DNA from 4 places in the Vreelandella sp. 162(4c) genome. Region 1 is predicted to be linked to each of the others. Evidence: predicted binding sites of a transcription regulator. Region 1 holds the regulator's gene; each other region holds the start of a gene.

Region 1 (5,478 bases):
ACACAAGACTTTGACAATGACTAGCGCTAGCTTCCTTTCCTTTTGCGGGGCTGCTCCAACCTTGGAATTTAACCCTGACCAACGCTCTGATTGTCGTTTGATTCATTCCTTGAATCGATATGCATCCGTATCGGTGTGACACGCTTTCGCGTGTTTAGCTCACGTGTTAATCGTAATATATTTCTTCAGAATTGCAAATTTTTGTTACCAAACGTTTCCATCACCTACGTCTTGGGTCAAATCTTTTGCTGTGTACTCCGCTTGAGCGCTAGTGTGATGCGACTCTGCCTTGATGACTCGAGGGCGGTCGCCTTCGTCATACATCAAATCAGAGGGGCTAAATTTAGCCTGACCCGAGGTATGATGTGATTGAGCTTGAATAGGCTCATCGTCAACGGTCAAATCTTGATTTGCTTCGATGGACATATGGGCAAAGGCAAGCGGGCTTGCCAGCAAACCAAAAGAGAGACCTACGACGGCTGCTTTTTTAACAAAATCGTTAAACATACTATTTACTCCTGGTGACCGTTTGATACCGCTGAAGTGAAGTGAGAAGGGCTCTCTGGCCAGATCTCACTGCGGCTAGCTTCACTACCTCTAGAGAGCATATGTAATGCCAACTCTCTTATAAAAATAAAATACTTATATAAATCAATAATTTAAAATAAATACATTGCGCACAATTATACGCCGCTAAAAACAAAAGCACGCTAATTACATGTGCACTAATGACACATGCGCAAAACTGTCTGTGCCTTTATGACACACTCAGCAAAATAAAAGGCTCGATGCCAACAAAGCGCTACGGCATCAATTCATAAAAAACAAAACATGGCATTGGATAGAGAGGCGCAAAGAAAGATCGGCGGAAAAGATAGGGGAGAAAGTAGCGGGGGAATAAGCGAGATAAAAAGTAGGCAGCAAAAATTAGGCCCCGCATTGCGGGGCCCGATATCAGAATTGGCTATAGGTAATAACTAACGCTAGCTTCCACTCCTTGTGCGGGGCTCCAACCTTGGAATTAACCCTGACTAGTGTTCTGATTGCCTACTGATTCATCCGTGAATCTTAAAAGCATTCTTGCTTTTGTAACATCCTGTTAATCGCTTATTCATTCTCTGAAAAGCTTTTAATGATATCTAAAAGGTCATAGATAATTAGCTACCGCCATTTTCTTCTACAAGCTCATCCTTGTCATACTCAGCATCGTCTGAGTGACTGCTTGATTGCGGATCCATGTCGCTGGCACCATCACCTTCGTCATGGGTTAAATCGTCAGTCATGTCTGTTGTATCACTGCCAGTTGAACTACCGGTACCTTGGGAATCCATCGGTTGCTCGTCAGCGGTAATACCTTGGTTTTCGTCAATCGCCGAATTTTCATCAGTTTGTGCAAAAGCTAATGGGCTTGCCATCAGACCAAAAGATACACCTAAAATGCCAGCTTTCTTGAGAAAATCCTTGGACGTCATATCCTACCTCCGATCGCTGTTTAGTACCGCTTAATGAAGAAAGAAAGGCTTACTGAGAAGCCAGCAATTCCTGCGGTCATCTTCCTTCAATCTGTACTCTGCAGAAGGCATGCCAAAAAACTGAAGAATATAAATAAAAACAACAAAATCAAACTCTTACTTAAAAATAAGTTATGCCAAAAAGGCATCAACTGAGTCACGACACAACGCTTTGAGCTGTGTAAAAATGGCACATGGGTAAAGCTTTACCAACCTTGCATGCCAATATTGCACATTGTTACAAATATTATGCGATGGAATGACTTGCTAAATTAAACAAGACGCGAGGGGGGGAAGGCGCAGCGAAACAACGCACCCTTGCCGGGAAGGGACTCAATTTGTAGTTGCGCATCGTGGCGCAATAGCACGTGCTTAACGATCGCCAAGCCTAAACCTGTGCCGCCAGTCGCAGTGCTGCGCCCCTTATCAACACGGTAAAAGCGTTCTGTTAGTCGGGGAATATGAACGGGATCAATCCCTTCACCGTTATCTTCCACATCGATATAGCCGCCACCAGTAGCGCTAGCTTTCCAGCGCAGGGTGATTTGGCTGCCAGCAGGCGTGTAGCGAACCGCATTAAAGGCAAGGTTAGAGACGGCGCTGCGAATCTCCTGTTCACTGCCTAACAGTCGGGCATCGCTCTCAAGGGCGACGGTAATGGTATGACGTTGATGCGATAGGGCCAGCGCATCATCACAAACGCTTTGCAGTAAAGGCTCGAGTGGCAGTGGATGATGATCTTGGCCGCCCTGGTCAATTTCCAAACGCGAGAGCAGCAATAAATCGTTGACCAGATTCTGCATCCGCTGGGTCTGTTCCTGCATTTGCTGAATACTACGTCCCAAGCGCGGCGGAAGCTGGTCGGAGATATCACTGTAGGTTTCCAAATAGCCGGAGAGAACGGTCAGCGGCGTACGTAACTCATGGGAAACGTTGGCGACAAAGTCGCGCCGCATCTGCTCAAGACGATGCAAGCGGGTGATATCGCGAGCCATCACTAAGCGTTCGTCGTCACCATAGAGGGTAATTTGATACTGCAGGATTCGCCGTTCATCAATCGGTGAGGTGAGCGTTAACGGCTCACTGTAGTTACGCGAATTAAAATAGCTGATAAAGCCCGGGTCGCGCAGCAGGTTGGTAATGTGTTGACCACGATCATGGGCGGTTTGTAGCCCCAGCATGGCGGTGGCGGCGCTGTTCCACCACTCCAAATCACCGTGGCGATCAAGCATGACCACGCTATCACGCATTGCTTCAGACGACTCTTGAATACGTGCCAAAGTAGCCCGCAGACGGCTTTGGGTGATGCGCTGACTTTTTTGATAGCGGTATAAACGATCGAATAGCTCGCCCCACATCCCGCGAGCGGCAGGCGGTTCATCGTTAGGGTGGAGGGTGAGCCACAAATAGAGTTCGCGTAACTGTCGTAAGTGGTAAAACAGGCATCCCGCAAGCCCTGCTGCGAGCCCCAGCCCAGCCGAGCCCAACAGCCAGCCCAAGCAAGTGCCCAGCGTGGCCAGCCACGCTATTCGCCACAGCTCACGACTCCATAAACGCACATTTACACCCGTGCAGAGAAACGGTAACCGGTACCCCGAACCGTTTGGATCAGGTTTTGATGCACGTCACCCAGCGCTTTACGCAAGCGGCGGATATGCACATCGACCGTGCGCTCTTCAACGTAAACATTGCCGCCCCACACTTGGTCAAGCAGCTGGCTACGTGTGTAAGCGCGCTCTTGGTGAGTCATAAAAAACTGCAGCAAACGGTACTCGGTGGGGCCCATTTCCAGCGCTTTGCCGTGGGCACTTACCCGGTGGCTCACCGGATCAAGCAGCAGGCCGTTAATCTCAATCGGGTCTTCAACGCCACGTGGCGTCGCACGGCGCAGCACCGCTTTTAGCCGTGCCACCAATTCCCGGGGTGAAAAAGGCTTGGTGATATAATCATCGGCACCGGCTTCAAGCCCTTGAATTTTATTATCCTCTTCGCCTTTCGCGGTGAGCATAATAATCGGGATTTCAGCGGTGGTTTCTTCACGTTTTAGGCGTCTCGCCAGCTCAATACCGCTAGTGCCGGGCATCATCCAGTCCAGCAGCAGTAAATCGGGTTGGTGGTCGACCACCATGGCATGGGCATCCTGGGCGTTATCCGCTTCGAGCACGCGATAGTCAGCCATTTCCAGCGCTACCGCGATCATCTCGCGAATCGACGCCTCATCATCGACAATCAGAACGGTCTTGGCGGTCATACCAGAGCCTCACGGTGTTCAAAGAAACTAGTTCAAAGAAAAACAGTTCAAAGATAAACAGATCAATGACATGTCAGTGACGATAACACCATGACTTGATGACAATTACATGACAATCGCCTCGATCAGCCAGCCGCAGGCCACCAACTTAGCGCGATACCGGCAAAAATCAGCAGTCCCGACCAGTGATTATTGAGAAACGCCTGGAAGCAGGCATCCCGCTCCTGGTCGCGAATTAAGCGCTGCTGATGCAGAAAAGTCGCTGCCATTGCCGCTAGCCCTAACCAGAAGAAACCACCTAAACCAACCCGCCAGCCTACCCAAGCCAGCAACCCCAGGGTGGCTAGCTGGAGTAAGCCGATAATCAAACGATCCGCATTTCCAAACAGCACGGCCGTCGATTTAATGCCAATTTTTAAATCGTCGTCGCGATCGACCATGGCGTACTGGGTATCGTAGGCCACTGTCCAGCACACATTAGCGCAGAATAGCAGCCATGCTTCCAGCGGCACGTGGCCGAGCACGGCGCCAAAAGCCATCGGAATTGCCCAGGAAAAAGCCGCGCCCAGCACCACCTGAGGAAAGTGGGTATAGCGCTTCATAAACGGATAAATAATCGCCAGCAGCACCCCGCCCAGCGAGAGCAGCACCGTAAACCAGTTGGTCAGTAATACCAGAATAAACGCAGCGGCCACCAGGGCGATAAACAGCAGTTGAGCTTCGGTTTCGCTGATACGGCCCGTCGCTAGCGGACGTTGTTTTGTGCGTTTCACATGCCCATCGAAGTGGCGATCCGCATAGTCATTGACCACGCAGCCCGCAGCGCGCATCACATAAACGCCGGCCACAAAAATCAGCAGCACATTTCGCCCTGGTACACCTTCCGCAGCCACCCATAATGCCCACAGCGTCGGCCACATCAAAAGCCATGTGCCTATCGGCCGATTCAAGCGCATCAGCTGTAAAAAATCTGCCACGCGAGCCCATCCCTTCGGCCGCAACAGTGAACGATCCATGCTTACCTCACGAAGAATAAGATGCAGGCGCTAGCCTAGCGCGAAGGCAGGCCAAGATCATCCGCCATCGCCGTCAAAAAATACTCTTGCACTAATAATGACAGACTGCCGTGCTTACAGCCGTGATAAAAAACAGAGCGCCTTCCCCAGGCACAGCCTTCCTGTATGCCGTTGACGCTAGCAAACTGGGGGGAATGCGTCGTTACTTCCAATGGCCCACGCACTAAACCCGGCTGGCGAAATAGCCAACTACCTAGCGAGCGCTCGCCCAAGCACTCTAGCCGTTGGCCCTTTACCTGTGAGAGCGGGGCGACCGAGCGCGCCACCACCCATGGCGTTCCATCTAAGCACAGCGCCACTTCCCGCAGCCAGGCGTAACGCTTGGCACCAATGCCCAGCGCCTGAGCCTCATCCTGGCGCGGCCAACCAACCCCCTGGCGCAGCAGTCGTACTCGAAACGGCTTCTCGCCACCTGCGACCATTAAGCGGGCGGTTAACGAGTCGGTGGAGGCAACCCACTGCCACCAGGAAGCACTCATCGCCGGGCGCGCCGCATCAATCGGGCGCCAGCGGGAAAATAGAGGAGTTTGCCGAAAAGCAGCAGCCGTCACCGAGTTCTCCAGGGCAATTAACGGGTTGGCTAGTGTAACATGGGCACTGAAAGGCTTTTGTTTCAGCAACTTTTTTAACGACTCGGTTT
Region 2 (5,478 bases), 450 kb from region 1:
TCGGAGCAGTGTTAGTCGTCTCATCGCCGCTGACTTCTTCGTCCATTGGCTCAGGCGTGGTGTCCCAGTCCTCTTCACCATAAATCGTGGTGAGGATCTCACTGGTGAGTTCGCTGGGAAGGCCATCAAAGACGATTTCACCCGCCCGCAGGCCGACAATGCGGTCAGCAAATTGCTGGGCCAGCGCTACGTCGTGAATATTGATGATCGCCGCCAGTTCGCGCTCTGCGCACAGCTCACGAATCAAACGCATGATTTGGCGCGAAGTTTTTGGGTCAAGGCTGGCGGTGGGTTCATCCACCAGCAACAGCTTAGGACTTTGCAGGAGCGCCCTGGCGATACCCACCCGCTGGCGCTGGCCGCCAGACAGGGCATCGGCACGTTTATCGATGGCATGCGGCAACCCCACTCGCTCCAATAGACGGAAGGCTTCAATCACAGCCTCCTGCGGGTAGCGGCGCAGGAAGCTGCGCCAAAATCCCACATAACCGAGCTGACCTGAAAGCACGTTCTCCATCACGGTTAGGCGGTCTACTAACGCATACTCTTGAAAAATCATTCCCATGGAGCGGCGGGCATGACGCAGCTTATGTCCCGAGAGCTTCGTCAGTTCCGTGCCGTCCAGGCGAATACTGCCCTGAGTAGGCTCAACCAACCGGTTCACACAGCGAATCAGTGTGCTTTTACCCGCGCCAGATGGGCCAATCAGCGCCATCACTTGGCCTTTGGGCAGCGTTAGTTCAATATCCGTCAGCGCTCGATCCCCGGTAGGGTAACGTTTACCAACGCCGGTGAGTGTCAACATGGAAGTGCCTCATCTACATAGCGGTTCGGCCAGAAGGTTGCCCTCCTGGCCGATCGTATTGGGGTACTGCTTAAAGATTAATCGCAGTCGTAGGTCACGCCGTTGGCGTCAGCGATGGTGCGGATAACCGCCCAGTTTTCCTGATAAGTAATCGGAATAAACTGCGCTTCGCCGGAGTTGGCGAATTCTGACTCTAGGGCAGTGCCTTCCCAGTCGTAGCTGAAGAACGCATCCTGAATCTTCTCGGCAAGTTCCGGGTTCAGGTTATTCGCCAGCCCGTAAGCGGTGGTGGGGAAGGTTTGTGAGGTGTAGATAATGTCGTAATCACCTTCGTTCACTACACCGCGGGAAATCATCCGCTTGCCTACGGAGTTAGCAATCGCCGCCGCGTCGTAATCTTCGTTAACCACGCCGAGAATGGAGTTGTCGTGAGAACCAGAGAAAGCGGTCTCAAAATCTTCACCCGCTTCCATACCGTACTCAGAGCGCAGCAGCGCCGAGGGGGCGCGGAAGCCAGAGTTAGAGGTTTCTGAGGTAAACGCTAGTTGGCGACCCTGCAAGTCTTCAACGGCTTCAATGCCGCTTCCGGGGTAGGTAATGATCTCCATTTCATAGCCAAAACTGCCATCTTCCGCGGCCATCATGGCGAAGGGGCGGAAACCACCGCAGTTAACCGCGACCGGTACGCCACCGGTATTGAAACCGGCTACGTGGAGACGGCCAGCGCGCAGCGCTTCCTGCTGGGCAGCATTGGACTGCACCGGGAAGAACTGGACTTTTTTGCCGGTGGCTTCGCTCAGGTGATCCAAAAAACCAGACCAGACATCAGCGTAAACCGCAGGATCTTCAACCGGCGTATAAGCAAACACCAAGGTATCCGGATCCACCCACTGTGACTCGTCGCTGGGAACATCGGCAACCATATCGCCATCGTTATCCACATAGCGCGATGAAAGATCCGCAGAGGCGTTCACTGCGACCAAGGCGAAGGCACTGGCAACGGCGGCACTGATTAACGTGCGGGAGAGGGATAATGTCTGCATGGGTCACCTGTAGCGTTCTGTAGAGTTATTAAAAGATGACAACATCCTGACGACTCCAGATGACAAAAATGGGGCACTTATATGACCACTTCGTGACGTTTTGGCGAAGGACAGTTAATCTACAGCTTGAAAAGCCTCGTGACCGCGGCGCTCTACAAACAGGCTGTTACCGGGAATTTTTTTCGCCTGGTGCTTCAGCTCAGAAAGCTCGCCTGCGATATCCAGCGATTGGCAGGTAGTCGTATCATGGATGGGTTTTACCGCAATCGAGACGCTCACAAAGGGAAAAAACGTCATTCTATTTTGACGGTTTTCGATGTGAATCCCGCCCTGAAGGCGGTCAGCCTCTTCATAGAAGCCCGGAGCCATCACCTCGAATGAGTGTAGAATTTGCTGACAAACACTTTCCCAGTACTCAAGCGGCAGCAACATCATAAAATCATCGCCGCCAATATGGCCAATAAAGCCCCCGGCATTCTCTACCTGTGCTTGCAGCAGCCGCGATAGCGAAATGATGATGTGGTCACCTCGGGCGTAGCCATAGGCATCGTTAAAGGCTTTAAAGTTATCCAAGTCAACATAGGCCGCAGCAAACCCATGCCCGGAGGCCAAATAAGCCGCCAGGGTTTCATTGATCAGGATATTACCCGGCAGGCCGGTGAGCGGGTTGGCATGCCGCGCTTGGCGCACCTGAATCGCGGTAATCTCACGCAAAAGGTCAACGATATTGCCCATCCCCAGGTAGTCACCGTTAGCGTTAACGATGACAAAGTCCTCTTGCTCAATATCCCGGCTGTCGGTCAACTTCTGACTCAAAATCTCAAGCGGAGTATCCGCTTCGGCCACCAGCATGCGTGCATCAGCAACGTCCAGCACACGGCGCTTGGCATAAAGCGAATGGCTATAGGGGTTGGTAAATAGAGTTAAAAACGAGTTGCGTCGCACCACAGCCACGGGCTTACCATTCTCCAGCACGGCCACACAGCGCAAACTGGGTTGTTGGCGAAATCGCTCGGAGATATACGGCACTGCGCAATCCGTAGTTATGGCATCGGTAGCCCGTAAAATCGAGCGCGTGGTGCGACCCGCAGGGCTTTTTAATTGGGTGCTCGCTGGCAGCACCATATTGAGTTCTAAAGGCGGCTGCTGGTTGGGTCGGGCGAAATAGAAGCCTTGTAGTAGTGCGAGCCCACGGTCGAGTTCCCACAAGCAAAGATGCTCAGCAGCGGTCTCCACCCCTTCGGCGATCACTTGGCAGTCCAGGCTACGCGCCACATCGAGAATCGAACGCAGGAACTCTCGCTTGGCAGGATCCTGGTCAATGCCGGAGATAAAGTGTCGGTCGAGTTTAACGAAATCCGGGCGCAGCTCCGACCAGTGGCGCAGGCTTGAGTGACCTGCACCGAGGTCATCCAGCGCCACCTGGAAGCCCATGGTGCGGTAGTGATCCACCGCTTGGCGCATTAGCTCGTAGTCGTGGATTGGCACGTGTTCAGTGAGCTCGATCACCACCCGCTCTGGGGGCAAGCCGCTGTCACGAATAAAGCCAAGCGTTAAGCCTTCGCGAAAATCACGCTCTACGATCGTCAACGGCATAACGTTAAGAAACAGCAGGCCCGGCAGATCGAGCTCTGCAAAGCGGTAGATGGCTAACCGTCGGCAGAGTATATCTAATTCCACCAGCTTTCCGGCCTGAGTGGCTACTTCAAACAGTCGTAACGGCGAGTGAAGCGGCGATGTTTTAGGCCCACGAATCAGTGCTTCGTAGCCATAAATCGCCTGCTGGCTGGCATCCACAATGGGCTGAAAGAGCACGTGCAACTCTTCTGTTGCAATAATCTTTTGCAACCACTGCGATTCTTGTGCGGTCATTTGCCTGCTGCCCTATTCTGCCACCCTAATAACCAGCGGTGGTTCCTATGATGTGTCACCTTCCCTGGAGTTGGTTGATAAGCTGCAAGCAAGCGTGCGTCATTTTTGTGACGCTATAATGACAATCATCAAGGACATCAGTCAGTTGACGCTACACTGACGTTAAATGAGCGGTTTCTCCCGCGCCGGAAAGACCACCTCGCTACCGTCGGCGTCGAGCTGTCGGATATCGATAGGGTGGCCTTTTTCATCCAGCGTTACTAAGCCAATGCCGCTGGCGTTCCACAGCCGTTCACCCGCGCTGGCGCGGTCAGGATCGCGGGGGTGAACGCTTAGTTTGCGGCGCTTGGTGAACCAATTAAGCGGCGACCACGGCGCGTAGAGCCAGCGATTGAGCCGGTCAAAGGTATTGAGCAGGTTTTTGGGAAAGGTGTTTTTGATCCCGCTTGAGGTGATCTGCCACAGATGGGGAGAACGGCGCTGATGACGCACCACAATGTCGTAGACAAACGAGTAGTGCACGTCGCCAGATAGAATCACGTAGTTGCCTGGGGTTTTGGAGTGCTGCCAAATTTGCAGCAGCGTATTGGCCGCTCCCCGGTGAGCCATCCAGTTTTCGGCATCCACCACCAGCGGCTTACCAGCAAGGGTAAACAGCTTTTGGATTCCCTCTATCAACTTGACGCCGAACATCGGTGCGGGAGAGACAATCACCGCACTTTTGGCCCCCATTAGCGCCTGCTGCATTTCCATTAGCGCCTCCCAGTCCATCAAGCCTGAAGGCCGATGCGGGCTGCGTTCGCTGCGCCAGCGCCGGGTGCGGGTATCCAGCACGATTAGTGTGGGAGTGCCGGGCACCTGAAACTCCCAGCCCTGAAAACGCAGCAGCCGCTCAATCAGCCCATCCTGTTCAGCGCAGACTAGCGGTTGGTCGCCATCACCCAGCAGGGTCAAGGCATGGTGGACTAACGGATTCAATTTATCCGGATCGTTACCCCAGGCTTGGCAAAGCAGATAGGCCACCAGGGCGTTACCGATAATTCGCTTAGAGAACGGGTGACCGTAGGCGGCGCGCTCCCAGTCGGCGGTTAGGTTCCAGTCGTCGGTAACGTCGTGGTCATCGAAGATCATCAGGCTGGGCAGGTGCGCCATCACCCGAGCGCATTGGGGCAAGCCTTCAGCAAAGGCATCGATTATCGCCTGCTCCTGACGATAGAGCTCGGCGTCTTTTTCATCTAAGGCAGGCGCTTCAGGGGCAATTACCTGCCAGGGCACCGGTGACCACACCAGGCAGTACATGGCGAGCATTTCTGCCAGCGTCATCAAGTGATTATGGGCGTTCGCCGAGGTAAACACCGGCTTTTTGACACCGCCAAAAAAGCGCTCGCGCAGCGCCACGTTACTGGTCACATCCGGCAACAGTGCAGCACGCCGGTAGTAGCTATCCGGCGAGCGGTAGAGCGCCTGGCTATCGTCGACAGTCGCGCCTTCCAGCCACTCATCCACCAGCCCTAACCGCTCAATCACCGCATGCACGGCGCGTAGCATCGGCCCGGCCACGTCGTCGGCGTACACCTGGTCGCCGGTCATCAGCAGCCAAGCGGGCCACTCGGTGGGCGCTGACTGCTGCTCAGCAAGCCAACTGTCGGCGCGCACCAGGCCATCGGCACTGTCGTGATGGGGCTTGCGGCAGGAGCCATGCATCAGGCGGTGATGGCGGGATGCAATCACAAAGGCAGGATAGGCGGCGCCATCATA
Region 3 (5,478 bases), 640 kb from region 1:
CCGCAATTGTCACAAAGGTGCGCAGCACCTCGCTATCCAGTAGCGGTAAGGCAACCCGGCTGGGAGCCATGGTCGATAGTTGATTCATTCCGCCCACCTTTCAGAAAAACTTAACACTCAGTGTAGATCTTTTCGTTTGATTGATCCAAGGCAAAGTACCAAGCTGATAACCAGAGGTCGCGACCCTCCCACTTATTAATCACTGATCACAGCTGCCCAGTTAGCGCCCTGGCGTCATTGACTGTACAGCCGTTGTGAATAAAAGGAGGTGCGCGATGAAGTGTGAATGCCCAGCCCAACATGCCCATAACGCCTGGGAAAAAGCTCGCCAACTGGCGCCGCCGCCCAAGCCACCAGCACTGCATTTTTACATGCCTGCCATGCCGTCGATGAGGTTAATTCGTACGCTCGATATGGCCTGGTGGCGTTACCGGCGGCGTTGGCTTTTCCGCCGCCATATACTGCCGCTACTAGCCTACGATGACCACGTACTGTTGGATATTGGCCATTGTCGAGAAGATATTCTCTGGGCCAACCAGCTCCCATTGAAGGTCGATGCCATTCACGCGCTAGAAGCCCGGCAGAAAAAGCGGCAAGTTCAGCAGGCCTAGAATCAAAAAAGCTTCGAACCTCTCCCAGGTTCGAAGCTTTTAATGAAGCCCTTAATAGCGTTTTAAGCATCTCATATAGTTACTAAGCTTTTTGCTCAACGCCTGCTTTTAAACTCCTATCGGCCCGCCATCACGTTTTTGAATAACAACGGTTGACGCCCGAGGGCGTACTTGGCCGCTGGCTGCAACAGTGGCGTCTTGCACTAGCTCACTACCATCCGCGGGCCAGTTACCCGGGTGCTGAATGTTAATAAACAGCGCGGTTTTATCCGGCGTGGCAAAAATACCCGTCACTTCACAGCCGTTCGGCCCTACCGCAAAGCGCTTAAGCTGCTGCTGGTTGCTGCTGTTAACCACCGGGCCGGTTCCCTGGATGTCGTCTAGCCCATTAGGTACCACGGCAAGCAGTTGGTCGTTGGTGTACTCGGTGACCCCATCATAACCATTATCGGTCTGGATCCAGAGGATACCCTGACCATCGTCGCGCTCGTCGAACCAGAGCCCATCGGGGCTGGCAAACTGATTCATTTCGGTCAGGCCCGAGTGATTATCGGCATCGTCAGCTGCCGCGCCAAACACAAACACCTCCCAAGTGAAGGCATTCGGGAGCCGGCTTTCGCGCCAGCGGATAATATGCCCAGCTTCGTTATTAGCGCGAGGGTTGGCGGCATTGGTAGGCGCTAAGTCATAACCAACGCCTACCTGTTCCAAGCCGTCACCGTTGTTGGTGTAGGTTGGCTGTGTATCTTCACCGATGCGCTGTGAGTTATTGGTCAGGGTGAGATACACCTCGCCCGAGGCGGGATCAACAGAGGCCCACTCCGGGCGATCCATCGGCGTGGCGCCCAACAAATCCGCTGCATCGCAGGTGTTGATGATGATACCTGCCGCATCGTCGTTAGCTAGCCCCAACGCCGCCGCTAGTGTACGACCATCGCGCGTTTGGGTGCTAGGCGTTAGCGGCAGCCACTCACCGCTGCCATCGGCGTGGAAACGGGCCACATAGAGGGTGCCGTTATTCAGGTATTTGTTGCCAATGGCAAGACGATCGTACTCTTCACCTGGGCGGTTGGCATCGGTGGGATCCCAGGCAGCATCCGAAACATATTTATATACGTACTCGTTGCGAGAATCATGGCCAGAGTAATAGACCACCGGCTGGCCGGCTTCCAGCTTGCCTAACCAACACCCTTCATGGCGGAAACGCCCAAGCGCCGTACGCTTAACCGCCAATGCATCACTATAGGGATCGACTTCCACCTGGTAGCCGAAGGTGCGTGCTTCGTTGCGGTAATCGTCTTCGGCACGCTCGCCGCGCAGGGTAATATCGAAGCGAGCAAATTCGTCATTCTGTTCAGAGGCATCACCTGCCGAAGTATCCCAACCATAGCGGCTTTTATCGGTGGGAATACCAATCCGGGCATCGTCCTGGAAGCGTTCACCGCGGTTCACAAAGATATCGGGCCAGTTCTCTTCACAGGCAATATAGGTGCCCCAGGGCGTTACCCCGTTACCACAGTTATTGTTTGTACCACGGGTTTGGGTGCCTTCAGGCGAAAAGCGGGTTTTGACGTAGTCACTGCCCGCCACTGGCCCGGAAAGCTCCATCGTCGTCGCACTGGTGAGGCGCCGGTTATAGCGCGATCCCGGCACGTGCGCCCATTGGCCGCTGGCGTTCTTTTCGACCTCAACAAGGGTGACACCGTGAGCGTTGATTTCGGTGCGCGACTCCTCTGCTGGCCGCTGGCCCTCATCAGCATTAGTGGGGCCACCTTGGGGCGCCCATAGCGCGGCTTGATCGATATACTCATTGTTGAGCGCCAGCACAAAACGACGCGAGGCGTTGTCGGTATCCAGGGCAAAACCGGCCATGCCGTCATGGTGCATACCCACACTCTCCGCCTGACGCTCAGCGGTCATCGGCTGTTCGGGCTGCCAGGTAACATTTTGGTTCAGCGGCGTGCCCCACGGCACCAAGACTTGGGCAACATAACCTTCCGGCACCACAACGGCATCGGTGCGTGACCCTTTAACCGCCTCAAACGCCAGCGTCAGGGGTGTCTTTTGGTTGCTGCTTGAGGCAAGCGCTTGCGCAGCACCGCCAAAACTAAGCATCGAGGCAGCCGCCATGCTCAAACCACCGCGCATCACATCGCGCCGGGATACATGGCGCGCCAATACTTCCGCAAAAGGTTGATTGCCGCTGTGGTTAAACAGGCGATGATCTTCGATCTCTTTACTCATTTTGGTCTCCCCCTGATCGTTTGTAAGCCAACGATTGAACGTTAGGAGACACTAAAGAAGCTTAATGACAGCACGATGACGGAGCGCCTGCATTTAGATGAAGAACGGTCGAATGCTAGCCACTTTTACTCCCCAAACCCTATTGAGGGATGTCTGCAACTCTGCTAAATTAACGCTAATAGTTATCATTAACACAGGAGTTACTCTCTCATGCAGTTACCCGCTAAGGGCACTGGCCAGGGAGATACGTCGGCCTCGACGACCCGCGAGGTGGCCCACGAGGTGAATAGCAAAGAATTACTTGGTAACTCAGGCCAATTGGTTATTCACCATGAACAGCGCCGCTATGTGTTGCGCCGTACTAAAAGCGGCAAGTTAATCCTTAACGCATAAAGCTCTTAATATTTTAGCCCCTGATTAATTTAAAGATTTATACGGCAAAGCCAGCCAGGTAGCCCATCGCACCCAGCCAGCGACCTCTTCCACTTATCCCTGTTGGAAATCTCTGGCTTATGAACCACACACGCGCTTTTGGTGGCCTCTTTTTAACGCTGCTTCCACTGCTAGCCGCCCAAGCGGACGACGCCGGGCTTAACCCAGTGACGGTCACCGGCACCCGGGCGCCTACTGACCTTTCCCGGGCGCCGCTGATTATCGATATTATTGATCGCGATGATGCTGTGCTGGCCACCGCCAGCCGGGTTGAAGACGTGCTTAGCCGCCAACCCGGCCTGCATGTGGCTGGCCAAGGGCGCCGAAATGGCCAAACCTTAAGTATGCGCGGCTTTGGCAGCAAAGGGGTGCTGGTGCGTTTGGATGGTGTTCGTCAGGATATCTCCACCGGCCACATCGGTAACTTCTTTCTCGACCCTGGCTTGATTCAAGAAGTACAGATAGCGCGCGGTGCGCTCTCCAGCCTTTACGGCAGCAATGCCATGGGCGGTGTCGTCAGCTTCACCAGTGTGAATGCCAACGACCTGCTTGCCCCCGGCGAAAATAGCGGCGTACGCCTTTCCGTAGGCGGTGCGACGGCCAGCGACGAAATGCGGGGGAGCCTGACTGGCTTCGGCCGCCGCAATACCGCCAACGGCCAGGTGGATGGCCTGTTTTCAATCGGCCGCAGTGAATCCGGCGATATTCGCCGCGCGGGGGGCGATGAAGCCGAAGAGGATGCCGCCCTCAATAGCCTGCTGCTAAAAGGCGGTTGGGAGCCAAGCGACGACCAGCGGCTATTTATCAGCTGGCAGCACTACGACGAACGCGCCACCCAGCCCGCCAACCCACAGCAGCTTTCAACCGATGCCAGCAATCCGCTGCGCGATCGCGATGTGGAAAGCAACAACGTCCAGTTGGGCCACCGCTGGCAGCCCAGCGCTGCCACCGAAGTCACCTCGCAGCTTACCTTTAGCCAGCAGGATATCGACGAGCCCCAGGCCAACCGTACCCTAGAGCGGGCCGGTCTTCAGAGCGACGGCTTCCACACCATGGATCACGGCTGGCTTTCGCAAACGCTGGTGTTCGGCGCCGAATTGGAGCAGGCCCGCCAACGGCCAGATGGCGAAGCGAATGGCTTTCCTAAAGCCGACATCGACACCCAGGCAGCCTATCTCGACACCACGCTTACCGCTGGACGCTATCTGGCCGATGGCGGCGCCGGGCAGTTTGATATTGGCCTGGGCGCTCGCTACGACCGCTACGACGCCAGCGGACAAAACAATGCCGATAGCGTCCACGACCAAGTGTCGCCACGTTTTCGTCTTGCCTGGCGGCCTGATGACGCTTTGATGCTGTTTTCGGGCTACGCTGAGGCCTTCCGTGCCCCGAGTCTTTCCGAGCTTTACGCCAACGAGCGCCACTTTGCCGGTTTCTGCGCCGGGCCAGCCTTCTGCACACCGGACAATTACTGGATTCCCAACCCTAGTCTCTCGCCTGAATCTAGCCACACCTGGGAAAGCGGCGTGGTTTGGCATCAGGGCGACTGGCAGGTTCGTGCCAGCTACTTCGACACCCGCGCCGACGATTTTATCGACACCCACGTCGACATCATGGCGGGCACCACCCAGGCGGTGAACGTTCAGCGCGCCCAGCTATGGGGCTATGACGCTCGAGTGACTTGGCAGCCCAGCGCCTTCCCGCTTCTCACAAGCTTTGTGGGCCTTTCGGAAGTCTCCGGTAAAGACCGCGATTCTGGCGAGCCCCTAGGCAGTCAAACACCGTTGGAAGCCACCCTGGGAAGCGAGGTGGTTCTGTATAACAGCGATATCCGCCTGGGCTGGCAAGCGCGTTTTGCCCAATCTTTCGATAAGCAGGGCGATGACGAGCGCCTGCCCGGCTATGGGTTGCACGATGTGCATCTCGCTTGGCAAATCACCCCGGCCGTGGATACCTCGCTGCGCCTTGCCAATATTGGCGACAAGGTGTGGTACCGCCCCGACGGCAGCCTGGGCGATGGGCGCAGCCTGTTCGCCACCCTCAACTGGCAGTGGTAAATCCACGCAGTCAACCCGATAGAGGTGCGTCATGATTACATCCCAACAGATCGCGATTATCGAAGCCTTTGACGCGGCGCGCGCCGCGCAGCCGCGGCTACCTGCGATTGAGATTGCCGAACGCTTATCGATCA
Region 4 (5,478 bases), 1.7 Mb from region 1:
TCGACCAGCGGCGCTATCCAATCCATGGCGTTGGTAAAGTCGGGCGGTAGGGATTCTCCCATTAGGGTAGCGATGGCAGGCACCCCGTTGGCCAGGGTGCGAAAATCCAGCAGATCTACATACCAACTCGCCAGAAGAACCACTGCCAGCACCAAGCCCGCTTGGAAGAGCTTGCTCCGCCAGCCGCGGGCGTGTTCGTCCAACACGGCGTCAGGAGAAAGCGATGAAAGGGGTGGCGGCACTGTTTTGGACGGATTCATCATGCCCCCTTACATCTTGCCGAAGTCGAGGTTGAGCAGACTACCCATTTCCCGAATCACATCGTAATCGGCGTCCGTGATAACGGCGAAACCTTCGGCTTTTAGGTTGTCCAGAATCTCTTCATCATCGATGCTGATGAAGGCATCCTGGATCTGCTGCTTGAGTTCAGGGTCCAGGTTGGAACGCATCGCCCAAGGGTACTGAGGGTACTCCCCGCTGTGACCCAACACCCTAACCTGGTTGCGGTCTATCAGGCCGCGGTCCATTACGTGCTCAAAGATCACTTCCGATAGCCCGCCTGCATCCGCATTACCATTGGCCACGTTCACCGCCACGGCATCATGGGAGCCAACGAAATGGGCTTCATAGTCCTCGCCTGCTTCCAGCCCCGCCGATTCAAGCAGCACGGTTTTGGGAATCAGGTGGCTTGACGTAGAGGCACGGTCGCCATAGGCCATTTTCATGCCTTCGATATCCGCATAGGACTCAACGCCGGAATCGACATTGGCAATAATGATGGAGCGATAGGTGGGCTTGCCATCCACAATCATGGCGGCAAAGGGTTCGATCTCACTTTTGCTTCTTGCCATCACATAGGAGAGCGGGCCGAAGTAGGCGAGGTCGATGCGACCAAAGCGCATGGCTTCGATCATGGAGGAGTAATCCGTGGTGACGATTAACTCAATTTCTTTCCCAAGGGTACTTTCAAGATACTCTTTCAATGGCTGGTTGCGTTTGATCAGTTCAGAAGCGTTTTCATCGGGGAGTAGCGCGACTTTTAATAGATCCGGATTTGGATCAGGGTCCGCCGCCAAGGCCGGCATGGCGATTCCAAACATAAGACAGATGGCAAAGAAAAAGCTGAATAGCGGTTTCATTGGGCAATCTCCAGTTTTATCGGGGAGGGAGTGGTGGTTTGAGGGTTGGGTTCGGTGGTCTCAGCGGCGTCGGTCACAGCTCCGCGCGTGCCGTGGTAGATCTCGTTCAGGTGGCGTTGCTGTAACTGTGAGGGGGCCGCATCGAAAACGATTTGGGCATTCGCTAACCCGATAATGCGGTCAGCAAACCGCTGGGCATACTCCAGCTGGTGCAGTGAAATAATGGCGGTAATACCATCCTCACGGCATATATCTCGCAGTAGCGTTAGCACTCGCTCAGAGGTTGCCGGGTCAAGGCTGGCCACTGGCTCGTCCGCCAATATCATGGCGGGCTGCTGCGCCAAGGCACGCGCAATGCCCACCCGCTGTTGCTGCCCGCCGGAGAGTTGATCGACCCGGGTAAGCGCTTTCTCGGCCATGCCTACGCGGTCCAGGCAGTGCAGAGCAAGCGCCTGTTCCTGCCTGGGTAGCGGAAACAAACTGCGCCAGGTGCTGTGGTAAGCAAGCCGACCGGTCAGCACATTCTGGAGCGCCGTATGGCGTTCAATGAGCTGATGGTGCTGGAAAACCATGGCGGTTTTGCACCGATGGCGGCGTACCGTAGACCGGGTTTCGAGCGCACCTAGCTCGGCCGAGATCACTTTGCCAGTGCTGGGCCGCACCAAGTGGTTGAGAGAACGCAGTAACGTCGATTTACCCGCACCGGAAAGGCCGAGTAGTACCGTAAACTCCCCTTTGTGGAAATCGACGGTGGTGGGGCGGAGTGCGAGGACATTCCCAGGATATGTCACCCCCATTTTCTCGATGCGGAGCATTAAGTCAGAGGATTGAATAGGCTCCATTGGATCACCTTCTGCAATGTATAAGCTCACTTTATTGTGACTTACAATGCAACGGTAGCCCGCCTAAGTGACAAAGCTGTGTCGTTCAGGTGATAAGTTAATGACTATCCAAGGAGCGCAGGTAGCCAGTCAAACGGCTCAGATAACGCTTCTCTAGACCAATATCGTCACAAAACGAGGCCCACCAAGGCTGGGCGTACCGATCCGATATTCTGCTCTATTCGTTTGTTAATGGAGATAACCACAACGTTTAACCAAGCTGAGCCTCAATCGCGGCTTTATCAATGACCGACCAGACCTCCCTAATCTTGCCATCGCTAAACAGGTAGAACGCGTTTTCGCAAAACGTCACGTTTTTGCCATCCACCGCAAGGCCAAGGAAGCTACCTTTGGGTGTGACATCGAATCGCAACCTGCACGCGACATGGGGTGAATCAACGGCCAAAAGCTCAATGTTAAAGTGAAGATCCGGTATCTGCTCGTAATCGGCTTCCAGCATGGCGCGATAACCATCAAGCCCTAGGCGCCTGCCGTTGTGGTGGACATCGTCATGCACGAACTGGTCAAGGTTCGTCCAGTCTTGATTATTGAGGCAGGTGATGTAATCACGGTAGGTTGCTTCCAGGTCACGTTTGTTCATCCTGGTTCTCCTTTCTTGGGCAGGCGTGAAGGCATTCGCCAAGGGTATACAGGCTCAGTATCATAAGCAGCCTAAACCAAACCACAGAAGTCATCATTCATGTCGTGCCCACCTTGCCCCCATTGCCAATCCGAATTCGTCTATCAGGATCAAAGCCTGTTCATCTGCCCCGAATGCGCTCACGAATGGAACCCTTCTGAGGCTGAGGCAGAAGAGACCGTGACGGTAAAAGATGCCCACGGCACCCTGTTAGCGGAAGGCGACAAGGTAACGATGATCAAAGACCTCAAGGTCAAAGGCAGCTCATTGGTACTCAAGGTGGGCACCAAAGCGGTTATCAAGCGGCTCTTGGATAGCAAGAATCACCAACTGGACTGCAAGGTCGACGGCGTCGGCGACATGATGGTGACCGCCCACTTTGTGAAAAAAGCTTGAATAAGACCCCGGAATTCTTCGATTCACCACACGACGCAGTAAGCTGAGGCTCACCCACCATCACCACTTCACTCAGCGTTTAAGCGAAGCGTGTTTTCGGGTATCTGGTTCTAGGGCAACAAAATCAGCTCTAAGGCCTTTGACAGCGGGTTGGAAAGTATTCAAAAGCGCTATTTCCTTTCGATTTATTTAGCTAAAGTAAGACTAAAGCTTATCTGCCGGAAGGCCTTCAATGACTGATTTGATAATCCTGAGAGATTTCCTGGCCCTTTGTGAAACCAAGAGTTTTAGCCGCACGGCTGAGCATCGGCATGTTTCGGTTTCAGGCTTGAGTCGTCGTATTCAAGGCCTTGAAGAGTGGGCAGGCACCACGCTGTTTGAGCGGCGTAAAGGGGAGCTAGTGCTGACGGAGGCAGGGCAAAGCCTGCAAATGGTAGCTTCACAAGCGCTTAGCGCTTTTGATCAATTTCGCCGCTCCGTTGCTGATGATATTAACGATCAGAAAAGGCGGATACGATTTTGCTCACCACACATTATGGCTGCGATATTTTTTCCTCACTGGATGCCGCGCTTACAAGAGCAGTTCACACAGGCAAAATTTAGCATTGATGCTAATACATTGCCGGAGTGCCTAGCCACTCTAGATCAGGGAGAGGCCGACTATGTAACGGCACTATTCGATGGTGAACACCTTATTGCAAGGCGTTTGGGAGTAGAGAGTGATAGTTACACTTCAATTGAGCTAGATACCGAGTCTCTCATCCCTGTTAGCGCACCAAATGCCGCAGGTCAGCCACTGTTTAATTTACATGCTGCAGATGGCTCCCCACTCTCATTTTTGAATTATTCCCAAGAGTGCCATTTGGGTTGGTCGCTGAGTGCCATGCTGGTGAATCAAGGTTTGAATTTACAGCAACACCATGATGCTGGTCTTGCTGATAGTTTGCGTCATATGACGTTATCAAGATTGGGTGTTGCGTGGCTTCCCTATTCGCTAGTGCGGGAAGACCTTGGGGCTAAGCGGCTTGTTCGAGCGGGAGGTGCCGCTTTCGATGTGCCATTAAAAATCACCTTGCTGAGACGCACAGCGCCCCTCGCAGCAGAAGCCCAGCGGTTATGGGATGGGCTGCTGGAAATGAAAAATGTAAGAACCTTCTCTGAGGTTGTTTGAACGGCATTCCACGCTTCATTGCAATGTTGGCAATTTTTTCGCCTCTTTTATTCGGTAACGCAACCTAGCCAGAAAAGTAGCGGTGCTTGCTGATGTGGCAACAGGCGTTGCGATATCGTCGCGGCTTAGCGCCCAAAAAGGGTTAATTCTTAGGAAAGGCTCAATGCGCTGAGAACCCCTATGACGACAATGCTGCCTATGGCTTCTGCTCACAACTACCGCTGGTTCATTCTACTGATAGCCACCCTGGCTCAAGCAGCGGCATGCTTTTTCGTTCAAGGCATCGGGGCCATCAGCGTTTATATACAGGCAGATATGGCGCTCTCTGCATTTCAGATTGGGGCGCTGGTCTCTGCTGCTCAACTGGTGCCTTTAGTCGGGCTGTTAGTTGCCGGCGAGTTGCTGGACAGGTTCAGTGAACGCTTAGTGGTAGGGGTGGGAACCCTCGTAGTGGGCATCGCGCTAAGCGCTGCCGTGCTGGCTGAGAGTTACTGGGCAATGCTGCTGTTTTTGGTCATCGTAGGGGCGGGCTACAGTACCGCCCAGCCTGGCGGTAGCAAATCGGTAGCTGCTTGGTTCGATAAATCCCAGCGCGGTTTTGCCATGGGGATTCGTCAGGCAGGTTTGCCGCTCGGTGGGGCGCTGGCGGCGATCGTACTGCCAACCGTCGCTATCACCTGGGGGTGGCGCGCCTCTTTTCTGGTGGGTGGGCTGATTGCAATCTTCGGGGCGTTGGTCTTTATACTTTTTTACCGTACCCCTGGTGGCGTGGTGCCGGTAGCAAGAGCCTCTGAAGGTAGCGTAAAACAAGTCGTCTTATCGCGATTGGCAATGATTCGTGAACCGGCCATGAAACAGATCATGGCGTCCGGTATTAGTTTGATCTCGGTTCAGTACGGCATTTTGATTTTTACCGTGCTCTATCTGCATAGCCGCTTGCAAATGGAGGTACTGCAGGCGGCGGCGCTGCTATTCGTAGCCCAAGGGGCCGGGGTTGCCGGACGTATTTTGCTGGCGGCCTGGAGCGACCGCTGTCGCTCACGCTATTTTCCGGTAATGGGGTGCATGGTGGCGGTGATAGTAGGGCTGCTGGTATTGGTTTGGCTACCGCTTCACTCAACGCTCATGCTGAGCGGTTTGATGGCCTGGCTAGGCTTTTTTGGTTTTGGTTGGTACGGCCCTTGGGTAGCTTATGTGGCTGAGTCTGCACCTGCTGATAAAACCGGCTTTGTGCTGGGATTGGCTATGGCG

What was found. Region 1 encodes PhoB, which activates phosphate uptake and scavenging genes when phosphate is short. Its sites were predicted from a motif close to TGTCATANNNNTGTCANA; they were not measured.
Region 2: phnD (phosphate/phosphite/phosphonate ABC transporter substrate-binding protein) is a predicted target of PhoB. The motif match lies at 1,883-1,900, and genes of this name have one in related genera.
Region 3: AC4EYZ_RS15125 (PhoX family protein) is a predicted target of PhoB. The motif match lies at 2,919-2,936, and genes of this name have one in related genera.
Region 4: phnC (phosphonate ABC transporter ATP-binding protein) is a predicted target of PhoB. The motif match lies at 2,070-2,087, and genes of this name have one in related genera.

Annotation. Positions count from the first base shown of each region.
Region 1 is NZ_CM176981.1:2,651,478-2,656,955, reverse strand. It holds gene AC4EYZ_RS12215 (hypothetical protein) at 205-507, opposite strand; gene AC4EYZ_RS12210 (hypothetical protein) at 1,158-1,472, opposite strand; gene phoR (phosphate regulon sensor histidine kinase PhoR) at 1,784-3,070, opposite strand; gene phoB (phosphate regulon transcriptional regulator PhoB) at 3,073-3,762, opposite strand; gene ubiA (4-hydroxybenzoate octaprenyltransferase) at 3,888-4,778, opposite strand; gene AC4EYZ_RS12190 (chorismate--pyruvate lyase family protein) at 4,814-5,389, opposite strand.
Region 2 is NZ_CM176981.1:2,205,378-2,210,855, forward strand. It holds gene phnC (phosphonate ABC transporter ATP-binding protein) at 1-805, opposite strand, end outside; gene phnD (phosphate/phosphite/phosphonate ABC transporter substrate-binding protein) at 883-1,848, opposite strand; gene AC4EYZ_RS10035 (EAL domain-containing protein) at 1,963-3,720, opposite strand; gene AC4EYZ_RS10040 (alkaline phosphatase D family protein) at 3,883-5,478, opposite strand, start outside.
Region 3 is NZ_CM176981.1:3,286,723-3,292,200, reverse strand. It holds gene AC4EYZ_RS15135 (LysR substrate-binding domain-containing protein) at 1-88, opposite strand, end outside; gene AC4EYZ_RS15130 (hypothetical protein) at 276-611, shown strand; gene AC4EYZ_RS15125 (PhoX family protein) at 720-2,855, opposite strand; gene hemP (hemin uptake protein HemP) at 3,066-3,248, shown strand; gene AC4EYZ_RS15115 (TonB-dependent receptor domain-containing protein) at 3,368-5,344, shown strand; gene AC4EYZ_RS15110 (ChuX/HutX family heme-like substrate-binding protein) at 5,376-5,478, shown strand, end outside.
Region 4 is NZ_CM176981.1:4,391,088-4,396,565, forward strand. It holds gene phnE (phosphonate ABC transporter, permease protein PhnE) at 1-260, opposite strand, end outside; gene phnD (phosphate/phosphite/phosphonate ABC transporter substrate-binding protein) at 270-1,139, opposite strand; gene phnC (phosphonate ABC transporter ATP-binding protein) at 1,136-1,981, opposite strand; gene AC4EYZ_RS20275 (ester cyclase) at 2,232-2,621, opposite strand; gene AC4EYZ_RS20280 (zinc ribbon domain-containing protein YjdM) at 2,721-3,056, shown strand; gene AC4EYZ_RS20285 (LysR family transcriptional regulator) at 3,289-4,227, shown strand; gene AC4EYZ_RS20290 (MFS transporter) at 4,408-5,478, shown strand, end outside.